DNA from 3 places in the Streptomyces speibonae genome. Region 2 is predicted to be linked to each of the others. Evidence: riboswitches for the same ligand, from Rfam matches in the RefSeq annotation. Region 2 holds a riboswitch; each other region holds the start of a gene.

Region 1 (7,715 bases), 4.7 Mb from region 2:
AGGCCGCCGAGAAGGGCTACCGCGCCGGGCAGATCGCCTCCGCCGGCCTGGTCTCCCTGGCCCACGGCACCAACGACGCCCAGAAGACGATGGGCATCATCACCCTCGCCCTGGTGACCGGCGGCACCCTCGCCCCCGACTCCGACCCGCCGCTGTGGGTCATCCTCTCCGCGGGCCTCGCCATCGCCATGGGCACCTACCTCGGCGGCTGGCGCATCATCCGCACCATGGGCAAGGGCCTGACCGACCTCCAGCCGCAGCAGGGCTTCGCCGCCCAGACCAGCGCCGCGACGGTCATCCTGGCCTCCTCGCACCTCGGCTTCTCCCTCTCCACCACGCATTCCGTTTCCGGTTCCGTGATGGGCGCGGGCCTGGGCCGCAAGGGCGGTGTGGTGCGCTGGTCGACCGCCACCCGGATGTTCGTCGCCTGGGGCCTGACGCTGCCGGCGGCGGCCCTGGTCGCCGCGCTCGCCGAGTGGATCTGCGGCTTCGGCGACTGGGGCACCGCCCTCGTGGCCGTCTTCCTGATCGCCTCCAGTGCCGCGATCTGGAAGGTCTCCCGGCGCGAGGTCGTCGACCACACCAACGTCAACGACCACGACGTGCCGGACGCGGAGCCGTCCGGCGTGGTGACGCAGGCCATGGCCGCGGTGACGCCTCCCCCGGCGGGCACCGTGGCCGACGAGATCTCGGTCACGATCCCGGCCCCGGAGTCCGCCGACCCGGCGACCCCGTCGGCCAGGACCACCGTCTGACCGCGACCCGGTACGAAGGAAGTAGAGCACCATGAAAATCGACTGGGCGGCCCTCGGCTCCGTCTTCGGCGTCAGCCTCGTGGTCACGGTGGCCCTGGTGGGCCTGTTCACCCTCGGCATCTCCGGTCTGTCCCACCGCGAGCGGGCCGCCGCACAGGGCCGGCCCGCGGCCCTGGCGGTCACCGGCGCGTACGCCTGCTTCGCGGCGTGCGCGGCGGCGGTGGGGTACGGCATCTACCTGATCATGGCCTGACGGGTCATGGCGGCCTGACCGCACAGCGCGTCCGTCCGGCGGGCGGTGCGGGAGCCGGAGCTCCCGCACCGCCCGCCGGCGTGTGCGCGCCCGTCCCCGGTTCACCCACCGGCGCCCCTCTGTGGGCCTCAGCACACTTCAGCCTCGCAGGTCAACGGCAAGTTGACGGCCCTTCGGGGGCCGTGGTGGACTGCCTCAGCCAATACGGCGGCAGGAGAGGAAGCCGGTGCGAATCCGGCGCGGTCCCGCCACTGTCACCGGGGTGAGCCACCCGGGGAGCCAGGAACTCTCGCCGCCGGTCTCGTCGAACCAGGGCGTGGACACCCTGAGTGAGGACATATCGCCATGCGCGGCTGCCTGTTGAGGTCGACCAGCGACACACCGCCCCGCTCCGGGGCCGCTCCCTCCGGATCCGTCACCGGCTGAACCCATGGGTGCCGACCGCGTGTTCGCGTACGGCGCCGCCGCCGGCCTCCTCGGCGACCTGCTGCTCGGCGATCCCCGCCGCGGGCATCCGGTCGCCGCTTTCGGGCGGGCCGCGGCTGCCGTGGAGCGGGTGCTGTGGCGCGACGACCGGGGCCGCGGGGCCGTGCACACCGCCGTGTGCGTCGGCGGCGCCGTCACGCTCGCGAGCCTCGCCGCCCGCGCCGTACGCCGTAGTCCCGCCGCTTCCGTTGCCCTGACCGGCGTCGCCACCTGGGCCGTCGTCGGCGGCACCTCGCTGGCCCGGGAGGCCCGCGCCATCGGGCGCGCCCTGGAGTCCGGGGACGTCGAGGCGGCCCGCGCCCGGCTGCCCCATCTGTGCGGCCGGGACCCGCAGGCGCTGGATGCCGACGGCATCGCCCGCGCGGTGGTGGAGTCCGTCGCCGAGAACACCTCCGACGCCGTGGTGGGCGCGCTGGTGTGGGGCGCCGTCGCCGGGGTGCCGGGCCTGGTGGGGTTCCGGGCCGTCAACACCCTGGACGCGATGGTGGGTCACAAGTCGCCCCGCCACCGCCGCTACGGCTGGGCCTCCGCCCGCCTCGACGACGTCGCCGGCTGGCCGGGGGCGCGGCTGACCGCCGTACTCGCCGCGCTCGCGGGACCGGACCCGCGCGGGGCCGTACGGGCCTGGCGCGCGGACGCGGCGAAGCATCCGAGCCCCAACGCCGGTCCCGTCGAGGCGTCCTTCGCGGGCGCGCTCGGCGTACGGCTCGGCGGCACTCTCTCCTACGGCGGACGGGTCGAGCACCGGCCGGTCCTGGGCGGCGGCGGACGCGCCGTGAACGTGTCCGACATCGATCGGGCGGTACGGCTCTCGCGGCGGGTCGGCTGGCTCGCGCTCGCCGCCGGCGTCGCCGCGCGGAGCGTCGTGAAGGGACGTGCGTCGTGAGCGGTGGAGGTCTGCTGGTCGCCGGGACCACCTCGGACGCCGGCAAGAGTGTGGTGACCGCCGGGATCTGCCGGTGGCTGGTGCGGCAGGGCGTGAAGGTCGCCCCGTTCAAGGCGCAGAACATGTCGCTGAACTCGTTCGTGACCCGGGAGGGCGCCGAGATCGGACGGGCGCAGGCCATGCAGGCCCAGGCCTGCCGCCTCGAGCCGACCGCGCTGATGAACCCGGTGCTGCTCAAGCCGGGCGGCGAACGGTCCAGCCAGGTGGTGCTGCTGGGCCGGCCCGTCGGCGAGATGAGCGCCCGCGGATACCACGGCGGACGCCAGCAGCGGCTGCTGGGCACGGTCCTTGACTGTCTGGAGCGGTTGCGGGGCACGTATGACGCGGTGATCTGTGAGGGTGCCGGCAGCCCGGCCGAGATCAATCTGCGGCGCACCGACATCGTGAACATGGGGATCGCCCGGGGCGCCGGACTGCCGGTCCTCGTGGTCGGCGACATCGACCGGGGCGGTGTCTTCGCGTCGTTCTTCGGCACGGTGGCGCTGCTCTCGCCCGAGGACCAGCGGCTGGTCGCCGGGTTCCTGGTCAACAAGTTCCGCGGCGACGTCTCGCTGCTGGAACCCGGCCTGGACATGCTGCACGGTCTGACCGGGCGGCGGACGTACGGCGTGCTGCCCTTCCGGCACGGCCTCGGCATCGACGAGGAGGACGGGATGGGGGTCCCCCCGCTCGAGCGAAGCCGAGAGTGGGGGAGGGTGTCGCTGCGCGGCGCCGTACGGGAGTCCGCGGTCGCCGCGCCGGCCGGCGAGGACGTGCTGCGGGTCGCCGTGTGCGCGGTGCCGCTGATGTCCAACTTCACGGACGTGGACGCGCTCGCCGCCGAACCGGGCGTCGTGGTGCGGTTCGTGGACCGGCCCGAGGAACTGGCCGACGCCGACCTCGCGGTGGTGCCCGGAACGCGCGGTACCGTGCGGGCGCTCGAGTGGCTGCGGGAGCGCGGACTGGCGGACGCGCTGCGGCGGCGGGCGGCCGAGGGGCGCCCCGTGCTGGGGATCTGCGGGGGCTTCCAGATCCTCGGGGAACAGATCGAGGACCACGTGGAGAGCCGGCAGGGGCGCGTCGACGGGCTCGGCGTGCTGCCCGTACGGGTGCGTTTCGCCGACGGCAAGACGCTCGCCCGGCCCGTGGGGGAAGCCCTCGGGGAGCCCGTCGAGGGCTACGAGATCCATCACGGGGTCGCCGAAGTACTGGGAGGGGAACCCTTCCTGGACGGCTGCCGGGCCGGGCAGACCTGGGGCACCCACTGGCACGGCTCGCTGGAGTCGGACGGCTTCCGGCGGGCCTTCCTGCGCGAGGTGGCGCGGGCCTCGGGACGCCGCTTCGTACCGGCCCCCGGCACCTCGTTCGCCGCGCTGCGCGAGGAGCAGCTCGACCGGCTCGGCGACCTGATCGAACAGCACGCGGACACGGACGCGCTGTGGCGGCTCATCGAGTCCGGCGCGCCGCAAGGACTGCCCTTCATTCCACCGGGAGCGCCCGCATGAGCACTGTGTTGTTGTTGTCGACCGCCGACACGGACCTCCTGGCGGCCCGTGCCTCCGGCGCCTCCTACCGGATCGGCAACCCGACCCGCGTGGACGTGGCCGACGAGCTGCCCGCGCTGCTCGACGGCGCGGACCTCGCCGTCGTACGGCTGCTCGGCGGCAAGCGGGCCTGGGAGGACGGACTCGCCGCGCTGAAGGCGTCCGGGATCCCGGCGGTGCTGCTCGGCGGGGAGGCCGTACCCGACGCGGAACTCATGGCCGAGTCGACCGTGCCCGCAGGGGTGGTCGCCGAAGCGCTGCGCTACCTCGTCGAGGGCGGCCCCGGCAACCTGACCGAACTGGCCCGGTTCTTGTCGGACACCGTGCTGCTGACCGGCGAGGGGTTCGAACAGCCGCGCCCGATGCCGGAGTTCGGGCTGCACGGGGAGCGGGCCCCGGTCGAGGGCCGCCCCACCGTCGGCGTGCTCTTCTACCGGGCGCACGAACTGAGCGGCAACACCGCCTTCGTGGACACGCTGTGCGACGCGATCGAGGCACGGGGCGCCAACGCCCTTCCCGTGTACTGCGGTTCACTGCGCGGCGCCGACCCGGGGCTGTACGAGCTGCTGGCGCGGGCCGACGCGCTGGTCGCCACCGTGCTCGCGGCCGGCGGCACGCACGCCTCGCAGGCGTCGGCGGGCGGTGACGAGGAGGCGTGGGACATCGGGGCGCTCGCCGATCTGAACGTGCCGGTGCTGCAAGGGCTCTGCCTGACCTCGTCGCGCGCCGCGTGGGAGGAGTCCGACGCGGCCCTGTCCCCCATGGACGCGGCGATGCAGGTCGCCATCCCGGAGTTCGACGGCCGCCTCGTCACGGTCCCGTTCTCCTTCAAGGAGCAGGGCCCCGACGACGTCCCGGTGTACGTCGCCGACCCGGAGCGGGCCGCGCGGGTGGCCGGGATCGCCGTACGCCACGCGGCGCTCCGGCACAAGCCGAACGCCGAGAAGAAACTGGCGCTGGTCTTCACCGCCTACCCGACGAAGCACTCGCGGGTCGGCAACGCGGTGGGGCTGGACACCCCGGCCTCGGCGGTGCGGGTGCTGGACGCGCTGCGGGAGGCGGGCTACGGGGTCACCGACCACCCTTCCGAGGGCGACGAGCTGATCCACCGGCTCATCGAGGCGGGCGGGCACGACGTGGAGTGGCTGACGGAGGACCAGTTGGCGGCGGCGCCCGCACGCGTTCCGCCGGCTGACTACCGCGCCTGGTTCGAGAAGCTGGACCCGGAGCTTCGGGAGGGGATGCGTCAGGCGTGGGGCGAGCCGCCGGGGTCGCTGTACGTCGACGGAGACGACATCGTCCTCGCCTCGCTCCGGTTCGGGAACGTCGTGGTGATGATCCAGCCGCCGCGCGGCTTCGGCGAGAACCCGATCGCGATCTACCACGACCCGGACATGCCGCCGTCGCACCACTACCTGGCGGCCTACCGCTGGCTGGAGAACAGTTTCGGCGCCGACGCCGTCGTGCACATGGGCAAGCACGGCACGATGGAGTGGCTGCCGGGCAAGGGGCTGGGCCTGAGCGCCGGGTGCGCGCCGGACGCGGTCCTCGGCGACCTGCCGCTGGTCTATCCGTTCATCGTGAACGACCCCGGTGAGGGGACACAGGCGAAACGGCGCGGGCACGCCACGGTCGTCGATCACCTGGTGCCGCCGATGGCGCGGGCCGACACCTACGGCGATCTCGCCAAGCTGGAGCAGCTGCTCGACGAGTACGCGCTGGTCTGCGACCTGGACCCGGCGAAGGCACCGGCGGTACGGGCGCAGATCTGGACGCTGGTGAAGGCGGCCGAGCTCCACCACGACCTGCACGTGGACGACCAGCCGGACGACGACGCGTTCGACGAGTTCGTCATGCACATCGACGGCTATCTGTGCGAGATCAAGGATGTGCAGATCAGGGACGGTCTGCACATTCTCGGCGGCGGCCCGGTCGGCGAGCCGCGCGTGAACCTCGTCCTGGCGGTGCTGCGCGCCTCGCAGGTGTGGGGCGGGCAGGCGAACGCCCTGCCGGGGCTGCGGGCCGCGCTGGCCGCGCACTTCGGGCTGGTGGAGAAGGAACTGCTGACCGAGCCGGGCGCTCCGGTGAAGGTGCCGGTGGAGCTGACGGACCTGGTGGACGGCCCGGCGCGGTCGGCCGCCGACGCGATCGACCTGCTGGAGCAGTTGTGCCGGCGGATCGCGGAGGGGATGGAGGAGCGCGGCTGGGCGACCGGCGAGAGTGCTGCTCTGGTACGGGAAGTGCTGGGCGTGGAGCTTCCCGACGCGGTGGCCGTGCTGCGGTTCGCGTGCGAGGAGGTCGTGCCCCGGCTGGAGAGGACGACGGACGAGATCGGGCACATCCTGCGGGCGCTGGACGGCGGTTACGTCCCGGCGGGACCGTCGGGGTCGCCCACGCGCGGTCTGGTCAATGTGCTGCCGACCGGCCGGAACTTCTACTCCGTCGACCCCAAGGCGATTCCGTCGCGGCTGAGCTGGGAGGTGGGGCAGTCGCTGGCGGACTCGCTGGTGCAGCGGTATGTGCAGGACACCGGCGCGTATCCGAAGTCCGTGGGCCTGACGGTGTGGGGTACGTCCGCGATGCGCACCCAGGGCGACGACATCGCCGAGATCCTGGCGCTGCTGGGGTGCCGCCCGGTGTGGGACGACGCGTCGCGCCGGGTGACGGGCTTCGAGGTGGTGCCGGTGGAGGAACTGGGCCGGCCGCGCATCGACGTCACCGTCCGCATCTCCGGCTTCTTCCGGGACGCCTTCCCGCACGTCGTGGGGCTGATCGACGACGCGGTACGGGCGGTGGCGGAGCTGGACGAACCGGCCGAGTCCAACTACGTACGCGCGCATGTGGAGGAGGACACCGCCGAGCACGGCGACCGGCGGCGGGCCACGGCGCGCATCTTCGGCTCGAAGCCGGGCGCGTACGGGGCGGGGCTGCTGCCGCTGATCGACGCCCGCAACTGGCGCTCCGACGCGGACCTCGCCGAGGTGTACGCGGTGTGGGGCGGCTACGCCTACGGGCGCGGGCTCGGCGGGCGGGCGGCGCGCGGGGACATGGAGACGGCGTTCAAGCGGATCGCCGTGGCGGCGAAGAACGTCGACACGCGCGAGCATGACATCGCGGATGCGGACGACTATTTCCAGTACCACGGCGGCATGGTCGCGATGGTGCGGCACCTGACGGGCGCGAGCCCGGAGGCGTACGTGGGCGACTCGGCGACTCCGGAGCAGGTGAAGACCCGCACGCTGGGCGAGGAGACGCACCGGGTCTTCCGGGCCCGGGTGGTCAACCCGCGCTGGATGAGCGCGATGCGGCGGCACGGCTACAAGGGCGCCTTCGAGATGGCGGCCACCGTTGACTACCTCTTCGGCTACGACGCCACCGCGGGCGTGGTTGACGACTGGATGTACGAAAAATTGGCGTCCGAGTACGTGTTCTCGCCGGAGAACCAGGAGTTCATGCGGAAGTCCAACCCCTGGGCGCTGCGGGGCATCACGGAACGCCTGCTCGAGGCGGCGGACCGTGGCCTCTGGGCGGAGCCGGACCAGGAGACCCTGGACCGGCTCCGGGCGACCTACCTCGAACTTGAGGGAGATCTGGAGGGAGACGCGTGATCTCACCTGAAATCCCCGCGGATGCGGGGAGCACTTGTCCTCGTCGAGCCCCGGGGCGTCGAACGGCGGACCATCCCCGCGAAGGCGGGGAGCAGGGGATGAGCATGACTCACCGGCTCCCGGCGTCCCTCCCATTCGCCTACA
Region 2 (7,715 bases):
GTTGCCCGGCCTTCTCGACGCTGATGTCGGTCACGTCAGTCACATCTCATTCAGCTTCACCCTCGGGTCGACCAGCCCGTAGAGCAGGTCGGCGAGGAGGTTTCCGGCGAGGACGGCGACGGTGGCGAGGGTGGTGAGGGCGGCCAGCAGGGGGAAGTCGACGGCGGTGGCCGCCTCCACGGTGGCGGCGGCGATGCCGGGCCAGCTGAAGACGCTCTCCACCAGCAGGGCGCCGGTGATGAGTTCGGGGACGCGGGAGCCGATCAGGGTGAGCACGGGCAGCAGTCCGGAGCGCAGGGCGTGGCCGAGCAGGACGGTGCGTTCGCTCAGGCCGCGGGCCCTGGCCCCGCGCACGGGGTCCTCCGCGAGGGCGTCGCCGACGCCCTGGCGGACGTAGAGCGTGAACCAGGGCAGCTGGGAGACGGCGAGGACGCCGGCGGGCAGGATCAGGTGGTGGGTGACCTGCCCGAAGGTGACCTGTTCGCTGCCGGTGTCGGTGAGGCCGCCGGCCGGCAGGACGTCCAGTTCGAGGGCGAACAGCCAGACGGCGAGCAGGGCGATCCAGAAGACCGGCGCCGCCTCCAGACAGTACGCGAGGGAGGTGACCGCGCGGTCCAGGAGGGAGCCGGGGCGGCGGGCGGCGAGCACGCCGAGCACGGTGCCGAGCAGCACGGCGACGGCGAACGCGACCGCGCACAGCAGCGCCGACCAGGCCAGGCGTTCGCCGATGACCTCGGTGACGGGCTGGCGCATGACGGTGGACCGGCCGAGGTCGCCGCCGAGGGCGGAGGTCAGCCAGTCCCACCAGCGGGCGGTGAACGGGCGGTCCACGCCGAGGTTCTCCCGCAGCCGGTCCAGGGTCTCCTGGTCGGCGCCGAGCGCGGCGGTGCCGGCGTACGCCTTGACGGGGTCGAAGGGGGAGGCGGCGGCGACGGCGAACACGCCGAAGGTGACGACGAGGAGCACCGGCACGGCGTGCACGGCCCGCCGTGCCGTGAGCCGTGCCATCGCTCCCCAGGGGGCGCCGGTCATCCCTTCGGCTGCCAGTCCTCGACGTTCCACCAGGGGCCGCTGGCGAAGCCGTGCTCGTGCGGTTCGGTCTGGGTGGTCAGGTCCTGCCAGCGGTCGGCGAGTACGTACACGTGGTCGATGTGGGTGAGGAAGGTGTAGCCGGGGTTCTTGACGAGTGCGCGCTGGAGGTCGTCGTAGGCCTTCTTGCGGACCTCGGGGTCGCGGCTGCGGCGGCCGGTGTCGAGGGCCTCGTCCACGGCCGGGTCGTCGTACCGGGCCATGTTGTTGAAGCCGTCACCGGCGAGGGAGGAGTGCAGCAGGGTGTAGAGGCCGAAGTCGGGGTCGCCGGTGCTGCCGAAGCCGGCGAGGACGGCGTCGCGGTGCATCCGGGGTTCGATGACCTCCCAGGTGGCGCTCTCGACCTTCACCTCGATGCCGGCCTTCTTTGCGTCGGAGGCGTAGGCGAGGGCGTGGTCCTGGCGGACCTTGTCGCCGGAGGGGTAGTAGAGGGTGAAGGAGGCGCGGCGGCCGTTCCTGGCGCGGACGCCGTCCTCACCGGCCTTCCAGCCGGCCTTGTCGAGCATGCGGCCCGCCTCGTCGAGGTCCTGGTCGCGTTCGATGCCCTTCGCGAACCAGGGGTCGTCCACGGGCAGCGGGCCGTAGGCGGGGCGGCCGGCGCCGTCGAGGATCTTGTCGACCATGGCCTCGCGGTCCACGGCGAGGTCCAGGGCCCGCCGGATCGCGGTGTCGCCGGTGACCGGGTTGCCGGTGGGGAGGGTGACGGCGCGGAAGTCGTAGCTCGTCGCCCGGTGGGTGCCGAGCCCGTCGTCGTCGGCGAAGGTGGCGGCGAGGTTGGGCGGGAGGGTGGCGCCGTCCAGGTCGCCGGAGCGCAGCCGGGTGGCGCGGACGTCGTCGTCGGCGATGATCGCCATGGTGAGCTTTTTCACCTCGGGGGCGCCGCCCCAGTAGTCCGGATTGGCCTTGAACGTGAGCTTTTCGCCCTTGCTCCAGCCGGTGAGGACGTACGGTCCCGTGCCGACCGGTTCGGTGTTGAAGGCGCCGGTGTTGGGGTCCTGCTTCCCTGCGATGTGTTCGGGGACGACGGGCAGGACCGTGCGGGCGGCGAAGCCCGCGTAGGGGTAGTCCAGGGTGAAGACGACCGTGTCGTCGCCGTCCGCCCGGACCTCCTTGATGGCGTCCAGTTCGCTCTTGGCGGGGTTGTTGGTCTTGTCGTCCAGGACGGTGCGGTAGGTGAACACCACGTCGTCGGCGGTGAGCGGCTCGCCGTCACTGAACTCCACGCCGTCGCGCAGGGTGTACGTGTAGGTGCGGCCGCCGTCGGTGACCTCGGGGAGCGACGCCGCCAGCGCGGGTTTCAGGCTGAGATCGGCGTTCCGGGCGAGGAGCCCGTCGAAGATCTTGGAGTTGCCGTCCTTGCCGTAGCCGAGCAGGGGGCTGAGGGTGTCCGGTTCGGTGGAGACCCCGATCACGACGGAATCGGCGGCCGCGCCGTCGTCCGTTCCGCCGTCGCCGGGCGCCGAACAGGCGGCGAGCGCACCGGCCATCGCCACCGCGGCGGCGCCCCGTATCCGTCGGGTCGTCATCGATCCTCACATCCCTGTTGCCTGAATATCGCTGTTGCACATTACATGCAGCAAGGTTCTGCCCAGGACGGCGGCCCTTCACTCCCCCGGCCCTGCGATGGGCGCCGCGTGTGTCAAGTGCGCAGGTGTGCGCCGGTGTCCGAGCTGCCGGGCGCCGTCCGCGCGCCCCCTGTGACCGCTTGTCACCGGGCCGGTGCGGGCACTACTGTCACCACGCCTTGGTGACGGGAAATCGGTGCGATACCGGTGCGGCCCTCGCCACTGTGATCGGGAAGTCCGGCTCCGGCCCTCACGGGCAGCCACTGGGTCCTTCGGGACCCGGGAAGGCGGAGCACGGGCGGTGGTACCCGTCAGCCAGGAGACCGGCCAAGGCGCGTCAACCATCCACGAGGTGCTGGAGAGGGTCTGCTGAGCCATGCACATAGCCGAGGGTTTTCTGCCTCCGGTGCACGCGGTCGCCTGGGGCGCCGCGTCGGCGCCGTTCGTCGTCCACGGAGCCCGGTCGCTCATCCGTGAAGTGCGGGAACATCCCGAGAGCACGCTGCTGCTCGGCGCGTCGGGAGCCTTCACGTTCGTCCTGTCCGCGCTGAAACTGCCGTCGGTGACCGGCAGTTGCTCCCACCCCACCGGTACGGGACTGGGCGCCGTGCTGTTCCGGCCGCCGGTCATGGCGGTGCTGGGCACCATCACCCTGCTGTTCCAGTCGCTGCTGCTCGCCCACGGCGGTCTGACCACGCTGGGCGCCAACGTCTTCTCGATGGCGATCGTCGGCCCGTGGGCCGGGTACGGCGTCTACCGGCTGCTGCGCCGGTACGAGGCGCCGCTGATGGTCGCGGTGTTCTTCGGCGCGTTCGTCGCCGACCTGTCGACGTACTGCGTGACGAGTGTGCAGCTCGCGCTCGCCTTCCCCGACCCGGGCAGCGGATTCCTGGGCGCGCTCGGCAAGTTCGGCTCCATCTTCGCCGTCACGCAGATTCCGCTCGCGGTGAGCGAGGGGCTGCTGACCGTGCTGGTGATGCGCATGCTGGTGCAGTCCAGCCGGGGGGAACTGACGCGGCTCGGGGTGCTCGTGTCCTCGGTGGCCGGGCGCGAGCGGGCGGAGTCGGCCGAGGCGGTGGCCCGATGAGCCGTAACGCCAGGATCAACGGCCTGCTGCTGCTCCTCGTGGCCGCGCTCGCGGTGCTGCCGCTGGTGCTCGGGCTCGGCGACCACAAGGAGGAGCCGTTCACGGGCGCGGACGCGGAGGCGGAGACCGCGATCACCGAGATCGACCCGGACTACGAGCCGTGGTTCTCCCCGCTGTACGAACCCCCGTCCGGCGAGATCGAGTCCGCCCTCTTCGCCCTCCAGGCGGCCCTCGGCGCGGGCATCCTCGCCTACTACTTCGGCCTCCGCCGCGGCCGCCGCCAGGGCGCGGCGCAAGCGGTGACGGCCGTCGCCGCCCCGGACACGGCCCCGGCAGCCGGGGCCGGCCCGAAGCCGGGACCTCCCCCGATCCCGAGCCGGTGGCCGACCTCCGGCTCGGGGCCGGCCACCGGCCCAGGAACAGGTTCCGCTCAAGACGCGGCCTCCGACTCAGAGCCGAGCTCCAGCTCGGGCTCACCGTCGAACGCCGTGGGGGGACCGGACTCCGGCTCGGATCCAGGGCCGGGGTCGGGGTCGGCCGCCGGCTCAGGGCCGGCCCCCGGCACGGGCGCGACGGGCAGCTCAGGGGCGGACATCGGCTCGGAACCGGGCTCGGCCTCCACCCCCGGCACGGGCACCAACGCAGAGACGGGGCCCGCCTCGGGCTCGGTCTCGGGTACGGGGTCGGCCCCCAGCACAGGGTCGGCCCCTGGCACGGGCGCGACCCGCCGCTCGGGGACGGACTCCGGCTCGGGGGCGGACCCGTCCTCGGCCCGCGGCACGGGCACCAACTCAGAGGCGGGCCTCGGCTCGGGTACGGGGGCGGCCGCCGGCTCGGCGTCGGGCACGGGCTCGGGATCGGAGGCCGGCACGGCCTCGGGGTCGGGTGCGGGTTCCGGCTCGGGCTTCGGGGCTGAGAGCGGGCGGGGTGGGGACCCGAAGCGGGCCTGGGGCTGAGGGCGTGCTGCCGATTGACGTGGCGGCGCACAGTAGTCGGTGGCGCCGTCGCCATCCCGTGGACAAGGCCGTCCTGAGCCTCGGCCTCACCGCGCTCGCGATCTCGCTGCCGCCCTGGCCTGGCGCGGCCCTGGTGCTCGTGACCGCGCTCGCGGTCCTGCTCGGCCCGGCCGGAGTGCCCGGGCGGCGGCTGTGGCGGGCGTACCGGGTGCCGCTGGGGTTCTGCGTCACCGGGGCGCTCACCCTGCTGGTGCAGGTGGGCGGGCCGGACGGGTTCGTCTCACCCGCCGAGGACGGGCCGCTGCGCGCCGGGGAGTTGCTGCTGCGCACCTCGGCGGCGTCCCTCGGGGTGCTGCTGTTCGCGTTCACCACTCCCCTGTCGGATCTGCTGCCGCGCCTCGTGCGCGCCGGCGTGCCCGCCCCTCTCGTCGACGTGGCGCTGGTGACGTACCGGATGAGCTTTCTGCTGCTCGACTCGGTACGCCGGGTCCGGGAGGCGCAGGCGGCCCGGCTCGGGCACACCACCCGCGCGGCGACCTGGCGCTCCCTCGGCGGGCTCGGCGCGACCGCGTTCGTGCGGTCCTTCGACCGGGCGGCGCGGTTGCAGACCGGTCTCGCCGGACGCGGTTACGACGGCACCCTGCGCGTGCTGGTGCCCGAGACCCGGATCTCCGTCCGGTTCACGGTGCTGAGCGTGGCGCTCCTGGCGGCGCTGGCCGCCCTCACCCTGGTACTGGAAAGGCCCCTGTCGTGAGCGAGTCCGTGCCGGTGGCCCTGCGGGGCGTGTCCTTCGCGTACGAGGACGGACCTCCCGTGCTCACCGGCCTCGACTTCGAGGTGCGTGAGGGACGCGCCCTGGCCCTGCTGGGGCGCAACGGCAGCGGCAAGACGACGCTGATGCGCCTGCTCAGCGGCGGACTGCGCCCGGACGGCGGGGAGTTGACGCTGGACGGGCGGGCGGTGCGGTACGACCGGAAGGGGCTGACGGCGCTGCGCACCACCGTGCAGCTGGTGGTGCAGGACCCCGACGACCAGCTGTTCGCCGCGTCGGTCGGACAGGACGTGTCGTTCGGGCCGCTGAACCTCGGCCTGCCGGATGCGGAGGTGCGGGCCCGCGTGGCCGAGGCGCTGGCCGCGCTGGACATCTCCGCGCTCGCCGACCGGCCCACGCATCTGCTCTCCTACGGGCAGCGCAAGCGGACGGCCATCGCGGGCGCGGTCGCCATGCGACCCCGCGTACTGATCCTGGACGAGCCGACGGCCGGCCTCGACCCGGACGGCCAGGAACGGCTGCTCACCACCCTCGACGGGCTGCGTGCGAACGGCACGACGGTCGTCATGGCGACGCACGACGTCGACCTGGCCCTGCGCTGGGCGGACGACGCGGCCCTGCTCACCCCGTCGGGCGCGCACACCGGCGCGGCGGCCGGGATGCTGGCCCGCACCGACCTGCTCGCGGCGGCGGGACTGCGGCTGCCGTGGGGTGTCGCGGTCGCTCGACTCCTGCGGGAACAGGGGCTGTTGACCAAGGCGGCCACGGGTCCGCGGACCCCGGAGGAACTGGCGGCCCTGATGACCGCGCCGGCCGGCGGGAGGAACACACGGCTCGTGTGACGGCGGTCGGAGGAAGTACCAAGACCTGCTCAGAACGGCAGGATTTCGTTCACGGTCAGGGAGTCGAGGTCCAGCGAAGCGCCGCGGCGGCGGTCGCGGGAAGCGGGCTCGTCCGCCAGATGCAGCGCCCTGCGGCGGGCATCCTGGTACGAGTCCGCTTCCACCACGAACGTGTGGCTGCCGACGCTTCCTTCGGGAGTCCTCATGAGAAAGGTGACGGACCAGAAGAACATTGGTCTGCCTCCGGTTTCGGGTCGAAGGCTGGTCTGCGTTGTGCCCTGGAATCAGTGTTGACCCGCGGGCACCGATGCGTCCAATGCATATATCGCAATCACTGAATGCAGGGGGCGCATATACGGCCGTCCTCGTCGCGCGAGGCGGCTCAGGATGCCGCAGCCTCGGTGGCCGCGGCGGCCAACTGCTCGATGATGGCGGGAAGTTGCTCGGTCACCTCGGCGTCCTGAACGGGCTGGACGTCCGCGAAGCGGGCCCGTGATCCGGGGATCGCGAGCGGGGCGTGGTCCAGGACGACGGCACCGGCGACACCGAGGGCCCTGCGTGCGTCGTCGTGCGCCCGCGCCCCGCCGAAGCGGCCGGCGGACGCCCCGATGACCGCGGCCGGCTTGCCGGCGAGGGCGGCCGAGCCCCGGGGCCGGGAGCACCAGTCGATGGCGTTCTTCAGCGCCGCAGGGAGGGTGCCGTTGTGCTCGGGCGACAGCAGGAGGAAGGCGTCCGCGCCGTCGGCGGCCTCCCGGAGCCGCGCGGCGGCCGCGGGGACGCTGCCCTCGACGTCGATGTCCTCGTTGTAGAGGGGGACGTCGGCGAGTCCCTCGTGGATGTCGATCTCGACGCCCTCGGGGGCGAGCTTGCCGGCGGCCTGGGCCAACTGGCGGTTGTGCGATCCGGAACGGAGGCTTCCCACGAGGGCGAGGACGCGTATGGGCATGACGGAACTCCTGTCGGGTCGAGCGGGGAGATAAGGGGGGAGAAGGAAGGAGTACGGCGGGCTCGTCACACCTTCCGCATGGCGCTGATCACGCTGTCCACATGGCGTCTCGCGGCGGCCTCGGCCGCCTCCGGGTCACGGTTGGCGATCGACTCGATGATGGCCAGGTGCTGGGGCAGCGACACGGCCGGGCGTCCGGGCTGGAGGGCCAGCTTGTACTGGTGCCGGATCAGCTGGGCGCGCAGCCGGTCGATGAGTTCGGCGGCGGCCTTCTGGCCGGACATCTCCAGAACGAGCCGGTGCATCGCCTGGTTGAGCTGCGAGTACTTCAGCGGCTCACCCGCCGCCACCGCCGCCTGCATCTCGTCACCGAGCCCGCGCAGCCGGGCGATGTCGTCGTCGGTGGCCCGCTCGGCCGCCTTCGCGGCGCACAGCCCTTCGAGGACCATCCGGCACTC
Region 3 (7,715 bases), 140 kb from region 2:
CGGCCCGTGGTCATCTCCCACAGCCGCACCGTCTCGTTGCCCGCACTGGCGAGTGTTTCGCCGTCCGGGCTTGACGCCACCAACTCCACTTGTGTCCAAGGCGGCTCTCCGTGGACCACTGGGTCACCGCGCGGTTCGCCGGTTGCCGTGTCCCACAGCTGCACCTTGCCGTCGTCTCCTCCCGTGACGAGTGTCTTCCCGTCCGGGGTGAACGCCACCGAAATGGCGTGCTCGCCGGAAGGCGACGAGAAGTCACCCTCCTGCTTGTGCGTGGCTACGTCCCACAGCCGTAACCCGCTGCCGGAGACCGCGCCGGCGAGTGTAGCGCCGTCCGGACTGAGCGCCACCGAGACAACGGGGCCGCCCGGATCCTCCAGGCGGCTGCGCCGGCGCCGATCAGAGGCCAGGTCCCACAGATGAACCGAGTCGGGACCGGCGGCGGTGAGCGAGGTGCCGTCCCGGCTGAACCCGAGTGAATACAGCGGGCCGTCGACAGTGGAGAGGAAGCCGTCCGATGGCTCACCGGCGTCCACGTCCCACAGACGCGCCGTGCCGCCACCTCCCCCGGCGAGTGTTTCTCCGTCCGGACTGAATGCCAGGGACGATATCTGGCTGCCGTGTACAAGGGTGCTGCCTGACTGCCGGCCGGAAGAGACGTCCCAGAGCCGGACCTTGCCGTCCTCTCCGCCGGTGGCGAGGGTTGTCCCGTCCGGGCTGAACACCACCGCCCGCACGTCACCGCCGGGTGTCAGGGGGTCGCCCCGTTGGCGGCCGCCGGCGACGTCCCACAGCCGTATCCTGCCGTCCTCTCCGCCGGTGGCGAGGATCGTTCCGTCCGGGCTGTACGCCACCGACGTCACCTGGCCGCCGAGATGGGTGAGCGAACGGTCCCGCCGCCGTCCCGTGGATACGTCCCACAGCCGTACTCTGCCGTCCGCGCGCTCGTCGGCGCTGGTGCCGGCGAGCGTGGTGCCGTCCGGACTGAACGCAACCGACAGCACTTCACCGCCATGGGCACCCGGGCCGTCCCATCCCCTGCCCGAGGACACGTCCCAGAACCGCACTCCACCGTCGCGACCTCCGGCGGCGAGTGTCTTTCCGTCCGGGCTGTACGCCACCGACCAGACCCATCCACCGTCGACTGCCAGGTCGCGTCGCCACCGCCTGGCGGCCACGTCCCAGAGCCGTACTCTGCCGTCGTCACCGCCGCAGGCGAGTGTCCTTCCGTCCGGGCTGAACGCCACGGACCGCACGTGGCCACTGTAGGAGGTGCGAAGGGTGTCCCGCTGTTCACCGGAAGCGACGTCCCACAGCCGTATGGTGCCGTCGGCGCCTCCGGCGGCGAGTGTCTTCCCGTCCGGGCTGTACGCCACCGACTGCAGGTCACCGCCGCGCGCGCCGAGGAGGTGAGCGAGTCCGAGGTCAGCCGCGCGCAGGAGTCCGGCGCGTGCTTCCGCGGTGGGTGAGATCCGGTATGCCTGGATCGCCATGAGCGACGCCAGGTCGGGCGCGGTGCCCAGGAGAGCTTGGGATTGCGCGGCGAGTTGCCGGGACTGTGCTCGGTGCTGGGCGTCGAGCGCTTCCTGGCGCTGCCAGACGGCCACGCCGGCGACGACAAGGGTGAGGGACAGGAGGAAGACCAGGAGAGCGTTGAGGCGTTGAGCGCGACGGACGACGGATTGCTGGTGGTTCTCGCTCGCGGTCAGAAAGGCGGCGATCTCGGCGGGAACCGAGCGCTGCCGGGCCCACTCCAGTCCCTCTGCGAGGGCAGTGCCGACGAGCAGGTCCGCGGCCAGTCCGGTGTCTGCGTGCCGGTTGCGCAGTCCGGTCACCTGGTGCAGCCACGTCTGGAAGCGGCGGTCGCGCGCCATCCAAGCACGCAGGTCGCTCCAGTCACGTATGAGTGCGTCGTGAATGAGTTCCGCGACGGGCTCACCCGGGCGCCCTTCTGTGCCGGGAGGGGTGCTCGTGGTGATGATGCGGTCACGGCTCAGCGCGGTTATGACCTCGTCGAAAACGGTACTCGCAACGGACGGTGCCTCCCTGGCGTCCTGGGAGAGTGTGCGCAGACGGGCCAGGGTGACTCGCTGACGGGTGGCCGGTATGCCGTGTGCGGCGTCGGCAGGGTGGACCAGCGCCGTGAGGACGCGCTGTGCGGTGGTCCGATGGCCGGCGGGCAGAGCGTTGAGGGCGGTGTTGCACCAGGTGGTCAGAGTGCCGGTGACCTCGCCGATGCGCTGGTAGGCGTCGTGGGTGATACGGCCGTGGGTGCGGCGCTCCCACAGTTCGGCCAGCGCGAGTTGAAGAGGGGGCAGAAGTGTGGCAGGCGTACGGCCCTCTGGATCGGCGGCTCGGAAGTCCTCGATGATGCGCTCCGGCAGACCTTCCTCGAAGCGTGCTCCGGCGTCCTGCGCCGGCCGGATGACGATCTCGCGCAGTTCGGACACGGTGAGCTGGGCGGACACGTCCAGTGATCCGGCCTTGGCCGCCTCCAGCAAGCCGGGGCACAGATCTGCCAGGCGTGGATAGAAGTCGTTCCGCATGACGAGTACGACGCTGAGTACGGGGTGTGCGTCGATCGCCGCGATGAGTTCCGCAACGACGGACGGGGGAGGGCCGGGGCCCAGGTCATCGGCCGCCGACTGGATGAGGAGTTCCTCGAACTGGTCGATGACCAGCAACAACCGGTCCCCCCGTGCCGCCGCCAGACAACGGTCCACCGCCGGCCCCATGCCATCGATCGCGGCACCCCCCAGGCCGGACCGTTCCAACTCCTCCAGCAGGTTCTGGCCGGGCCGGGCCAGGACATGGAGCCATCGGTCGCTGCCGGGCAGCCCGCCGTCGGCCAGCGCAGGGATCACTCCGGCCCGGACGAGGGAGGACTTCCCCGCACCGGACGGGCCGAGCACCAGGATCAGCCGGTGGCGGCGCAAGCGTTCGAGTAGGCCGTGCACCGCGGTCTGCCGGCCGTGGAACCATGCGGCGTCCTGCTCGGTGAACGGCGCCAGCCCTGGGTAGGGGAGCACCTTGTGCTCCGCCAGCTCCGGCACCACCTTCCGTAGCACCTCGGCAGGCGTCGCGTAGGCGACGCCCAGCCCTCGGTGGTGCGGGTCGGGGTGGGTGAACGCGGAGACCATCCCGATGACCAGGCCGGTCACCTCGTCGACCACCGGTCCGCCGCTGAAGCCCGCCGTCAGGTCGTTCGCACCCGTCAACTGCAGCAGGGTTCCCGTTCGGCCCCCGGGCAGCCGGTCACCGGCTGTGCCATAACCGAAGTGGCCGCCGCTGAAAGCCTGGGCGGGAAATCCGAACGAGGAGATCCGGTGACCCGAACATCCGGCACTCGACCCGAGAGACATCGGGCGGCCCCCGACGGGTACCTTTTCCAGGCGCACAGCCGCGATGTCCTCCTTCTCCGGGGCGCGCCATGCATCGGCCAGAACTGTTCCTTCGACCCGTGGTGCATCCGGCAGGTGAGGAAAGCACAAGGTGACCCGGCCGCCGGGGCCGCTGCCGGCCATGTGCACCACGTGAGCACACGTGATGACCAGGCTCTCGCCTCCCAGGAACCCTGCACCTGTCACTGCGCCGTCCGCGGCAACGATCTGCGCCACGGCAGCGGCCACCGCGGAGGCCGGAGCCGCACCCGAGCCCGCACCCCTGGGCAGGTCCTGAGGCTCTCCGGCGCCGGGAGCGGAGCGGCTCTCGTGGGCCGACATCTATTCGGCTCGCACGCCGTCGCCCGTGCATGCTTCACCCCGCCACAAGGCTCTGATCCTCAAGTGAGCGGCCGCCTCACCCTTGTTGACGATCACGCCGACCTGACCTGAGAGGTCCAGTCCGAACTCGATTTCGACCTCGGCCGGTCCGGCATCCCGCAATTGCGTCACCACGGCACGCGTCATGTCCCGGACCGGTCGGAGTGCCTCCTGCAGCGTCGCCGGCGCCCTCCTCACCGCGTCCGTCACCCTCCCGGCCTGCACCGGGCCTTCCCCGGCCGGACGGACGGTACCCGGCACCACTTCGAACACGATCTCCCCGCCGTCCTCCAAGGGCAATCTGTCCACCGACTGCATCAACTCGCCTCCGTTGCACCACTGTTGGTCCTCTCGCATACCGTTGTAACCTGCCAGTAGTTCCCATGACAGTGCAGTGTCCGACCCGGCTCACCGTTTCTTCGGCACGCGTTGGAAAACCGCTGACGGCGGTCCCTTGCGTCTTCAACTGGGCATCAGGTGGCAAGGGCTGACGGGATGCCGCTGCGGAAGCGGCGTGCGGTCCTGACGAGGAAGCAGTCACTTTCATGCACGGAGTGCGGCCGGACTGGTTCTCAGACAGTGGTTCGTGGGCGGCCCGACGACCTGGCCCGAGATCACACGCGGCCGGGTTGGTGGGCGCGGCGGTCCTGGCCGTCGTCCTGCTCGTCACAGGCTGCTCCGATTCACCGGAGCGCCCCGACCCGCCCGCGTCCTCCGGCCGTTCCGCCACGGACGGCGCCGTGGAGACGGTGGTGCATGTCCGAACCTGCGAGAACAGGTCCGCCTACGCCGTACCCACGGATGACCCCATACCGGACTCCGTCCGTCTGCCGAGCCCACTGACTCTTCCCCGAGGGGCGGCCGTCGCCGGTATACGGGCCGGACGCGGTGACGCCGTGCAGTACATACTCGGTCCCGAAACAGGGACCTGTCACTTCGTCTTCGGAGCCAGCAGCATCCACTTCTTCATGGGGGCGGACGACGGCCGTTCGGGGGTGTCGGAAGCATTCGCCCCGGCCGGGGCCGCCTACTCGTCGGTTTACGGCTGTGAGTACCTTCCCGAGGTCGCCCGGTTGTCACCAGGCGCGGACTGCACCAAACCGCCGGATGAAGAGGTGACCCCTCTGTCGACCGGTGTCCGCAACTTGCATGCCTCGCTCGTCCGGGTTCAGGCCGGCTCCAGCTCGTATCTCTGGGGCAGAGACTCCCGCTATGACACGGTCGCGCTGTTCGTGTCCACCGTCACGCAGGGGAATCCGGCCGGGAAGTCCATCTCATGCAGCTTGCCGGACCGGCAGGGAGACATCTGCACTGCGAGCCTGAGCTATTTCCTCGCACAGGTGGGGGAGGCCTCACATCTGACGGAGCGGGACCGCCGCCGCCTGACTCAGGTCATTCACACGTTCATCACTGACCACCGGGAGTGAATCGTCTCCCTCCGCCTGGCGAGCTCGCGACCGGCGGCCATTGCGTGGTCCGGATACGAAGCCGCCTGGCCCTGGGCGGCCATCCTCCTCCAGTCCCACTCATGTACGACGGCCCGCCACACTTGCCGGTATGATGCAGTTGCACATAACTTGCAATAACGTCGAAGGGCGGACCTTGGGCATGGCGCTCTACACGCTCCCGGAGCTCCCGTACGACTACTCGGCGCTCGCGCCGGTCATCAGTCCGGAGATCATCGAGCTGCACCACGACAAGCACCACGCGGCGTATGTGAAGGGGGCCAACGACACCCTCGAGCAGTTGGCCGAGGCGCGGGACAAGGAGGCGTGGGGGGCGGTCAACGGCCTGGAGAAGAACCTGGCGTTCCATCTCTCGGGGCACATCCTGCACTCGGTCTACTGGCAGAACATGACCGGTCCGAAGGACGGTGGTGGCGGCGAGCCCCTCGCCCGGGACGGTGTCGGGGAACTGGCCGACGCGATCACCGAGTCGTTCGGTTCCTTCGCCGGTTTCAAGGCCCAGTTGTCCAAGGCCGCCGCCACCACGCAGGGTTCCGGCTGGGGCGTGCTCGCCCACGAGCCGCTCAGCGGCCGGCTGATCGTCGAGCAGGTCTACGACCATCAGGGCAACGTCGGGCAGGGCTCCACCCCCGTCCTCGTCTTCGACGCCTGGGAGCACGCCTTCTACCTGCAGTACAGGAACCAGAAGGTGGACTTCATCGAGGCCATGTGGCAGGTCGTCAACTGGCAGGACGTGGCGAAGCGGTACGCCGCGGCCAAGGAGCGGGGCGACAGTCTGCTTCTGCGCCTGTAGCCGCGACAGACGTCCTGCTCGTGATCGTCTTCTCACCCTTCACGGCAGGCGCGACGAAGGGGCCCGCGTGAGTGATCGCTCGCGCGGGCCCCTTCCGTGTTCACTCGGGGGGAGGGAGGAAGGGCGCGGCCGCCGGCACACGCGGCGGTGGTCGCCGCCGACGGCGAGGCGGACGGTGTGCGGCAGCATCAGGCCGACGAAGCCGATCGGTCCGCACGCCGCGACGATGACGCCGGTGACCAGGGAGAGCAGCACGAACATGCGGGCCCGGAAGCGGGCCACGTCCAGGGGTGAACAGCGGGGGACGGGACATGCCGTCGTACACGTGAAGCCTCCTGGGGAGTCCGCGCTCCTCGGATCGGGCCCGCGGCAGGCCAGCGTCCTGACTCCCGGATCGACGCTCCTCCCCCTGGCCTTCCCGCGCGGTGCGCAGTGGCGTGTGGACGGGGGCAACTCCCCGGTCACAGTGGCGGAACCGTGCCGGATTCGCACCGGCTTCCTGTTTCCCGTCGCGGTGATGAACCGGTGATCCTGCGAGCCGCCCGGCTCAGGGCAAAAGGGCGCATGGGCGGAGCTTCACGCGCACGCCCCCTCGCGCCTCGGCACGCGTGTCCGAAAGTTTCGCCCTCTGCTCTCTTGATTGCGGTGTTATGCATTCACATCACCATGCGCTGAAGGAGGTGAGTCGCGTAGGAGGCTATCTGAACTGCGAATATGCCACATCTCAACCCTCTCCATGTGAAGGAAATGTTTCCGAAACTTGGTCGAAACTGTTGACAGGCTCATGGCGGTCTCCGAAGACTTCCCTGCAAGGCCCGCGGGCAGGCCCCGGCCGCCCGCCCCCCACCAGCCTTCATCGGGAGGACGCATGCACAAGGACGGCACGCAGCAGGACCAGTTTCAGCAGAACCCCGCTCCCTTCGGCGGCCTGAGCCGGCGCGGCTTCCTCGGCGCCGGCACCGCCGCGCTCGCCACCGCGTCCGGACTGTTGCTGCCCGGCACCGCCCACGCCGCCACCACCATCACGACCAACCAGACCGGCTACGACGGCATGTACTACTCGTTCTGGACCGACGGCGGTGGCTCCGTCTCCATGACGCTCAACGGCGGCGGCAGCTACAGCACCCAGTGGACCAACTGCGGCAACTTCGTCGCGGGCAAGGGCTGGGGCAACGGCGGGCGCAGGACGGTCCGTTACAGCGGCTACTTCAACCCGTCGGGCAACGGCTACGGCTGTCTCTACGGCTGGACGTCGAACCCGCTGGTGGAGTACTACATCGTCGACAACTGGGGCAGCTACCGGCCCACCGGCGAGCACCGGGGCACCGTCTACAGCGACGGCGGCACGTACGACATCTACAAGACGACGCGCTACAACGCCCCCTCCGTCGAGGGCACCCGCACCTTCGACCAGTACTGGAGCGTCCGGCAGTCGAAGGTGATCGGCTCCGGCACCATCACCACCGGCAACCACTTCGACGCCTGGGCGCGCGCGGGCATGAACCTGGGCGAGTTCCGGTACTACATGATCATGGCCACCGAGGGCTTCCAGAGCAGCGGAAGCTCCAACATCACGGTCAGCGGCTGACGTTCGTCCCGCGCACCGGCGGCCGCGGGCCCCGTCCTCGTGACGGGGCCCGCGTCACGTGTTCTCCCCGGTGCTGTCGTGCTTGCCGGCGCCCGGCCGGTCGTCGCGGT

What was found. A riboswitch is a leader RNA that binds a small molecule or an ion and turns the genes downstream of it on or off. The one in region 2 is predicted to bind cobalamin.
Region 1: linked by a shared signal. The riboswitch ahead of AC5L3C_RS29605 (cobalamin biosynthesis protein) and the one ahead of AC5L3C_RS08205 (energy-coupling factor ABC transporter permease) in region 2 are both predicted to bind cobalamin.
Region 3: linked by a shared signal. The riboswitch ahead of AC5L3C_RS08765 (iron chelate uptake ABC transporter family permease subunit) and the one ahead of AC5L3C_RS08205 (energy-coupling factor ABC transporter permease) in region 2 are both predicted to bind cobalamin.

Annotation. Positions count from the first base shown of each region.
Region 1 covers NZ_OZ480260.1:6,581,938-6,589,652, reverse strand. Annotated here, with positions in the region: gene AC5L3C_RS29615 (inorganic phosphate transporter) at 1-755, shown strand, start outside; gene AC5L3C_RS29610 (hypothetical protein) at 787-1,008, shown strand; cobalamin riboswitch at 1,200-1,319, shown strand; gene AC5L3C_RS29605 (cobalamin biosynthesis protein) at 1,439-2,380, shown strand; gene AC5L3C_RS29600 (cobyric acid synthase) at 2,377-3,924, shown strand; gene cobN (cobaltochelatase subunit CobN) at 3,921-7,571, shown strand.
Region 2 covers NZ_OZ480260.1:1,859,584-1,867,298, forward strand. Annotated here, with positions in the region: gene AC5L3C_RS08190 (ABC transporter permease) at 1-25, opposite strand, end outside; gene AC5L3C_RS08195 (ABC transporter permease) at 40-1,008, opposite strand; gene AC5L3C_RS08200 (ABC transporter substrate-binding protein) at 1,029-2,615, opposite strand; cobalamin riboswitch at 2,818-3,000, shown strand; gene AC5L3C_RS08205 (energy-coupling factor ABC transporter permease) at 3,031-3,741, shown strand; gene AC5L3C_RS08210 (energy-coupling factor ABC transporter substrate-binding protein) at 3,738-4,697, shown strand; gene cbiQ (cobalt ECF transporter T component CbiQ) at 4,702-5,451, shown strand; gene AC5L3C_RS08220 (energy-coupling factor ABC transporter ATP-binding protein) at 5,448-6,311, shown strand; gene AC5L3C_RS08225 (hypothetical protein) at 6,341-6,517, opposite strand; gene AC5L3C_RS08230 (NAD(P)H-dependent oxidoreductase) at 6,694-7,257, opposite strand; gene AC5L3C_RS08235 (GntR family transcriptional regulator) at 7,323-7,715, opposite strand, start outside.
Region 3 covers NZ_OZ480260.1:1,998,145-2,005,859, reverse strand. Annotated here, with positions in the region: gene AC5L3C_RS08785 (nSTAND1 domain-containing NTPase) at 1-3,719, opposite strand, end outside; gene AC5L3C_RS08780 (CU044_2847 family protein) at 3,720-4,076, opposite strand; gene AC5L3C_RS08775 (hypothetical protein) at 4,655-5,185, shown strand; gene AC5L3C_RS08770 (superoxide dismutase) at 5,367-6,017, shown strand; partial or broken gene AC5L3C_RS08765 (iron chelate uptake ABC transporter family permease subunit) at 6,156-6,305, opposite strand; cobalamin riboswitch at 6,390-6,541, opposite strand; gene AC5L3C_RS08760 (glycoside hydrolase family 11 protein) at 6,886-7,605, shown strand; gene AC5L3C_RS08755 (thiamine pyrophosphate-requiring protein) at 7,660-7,715, opposite strand, start outside.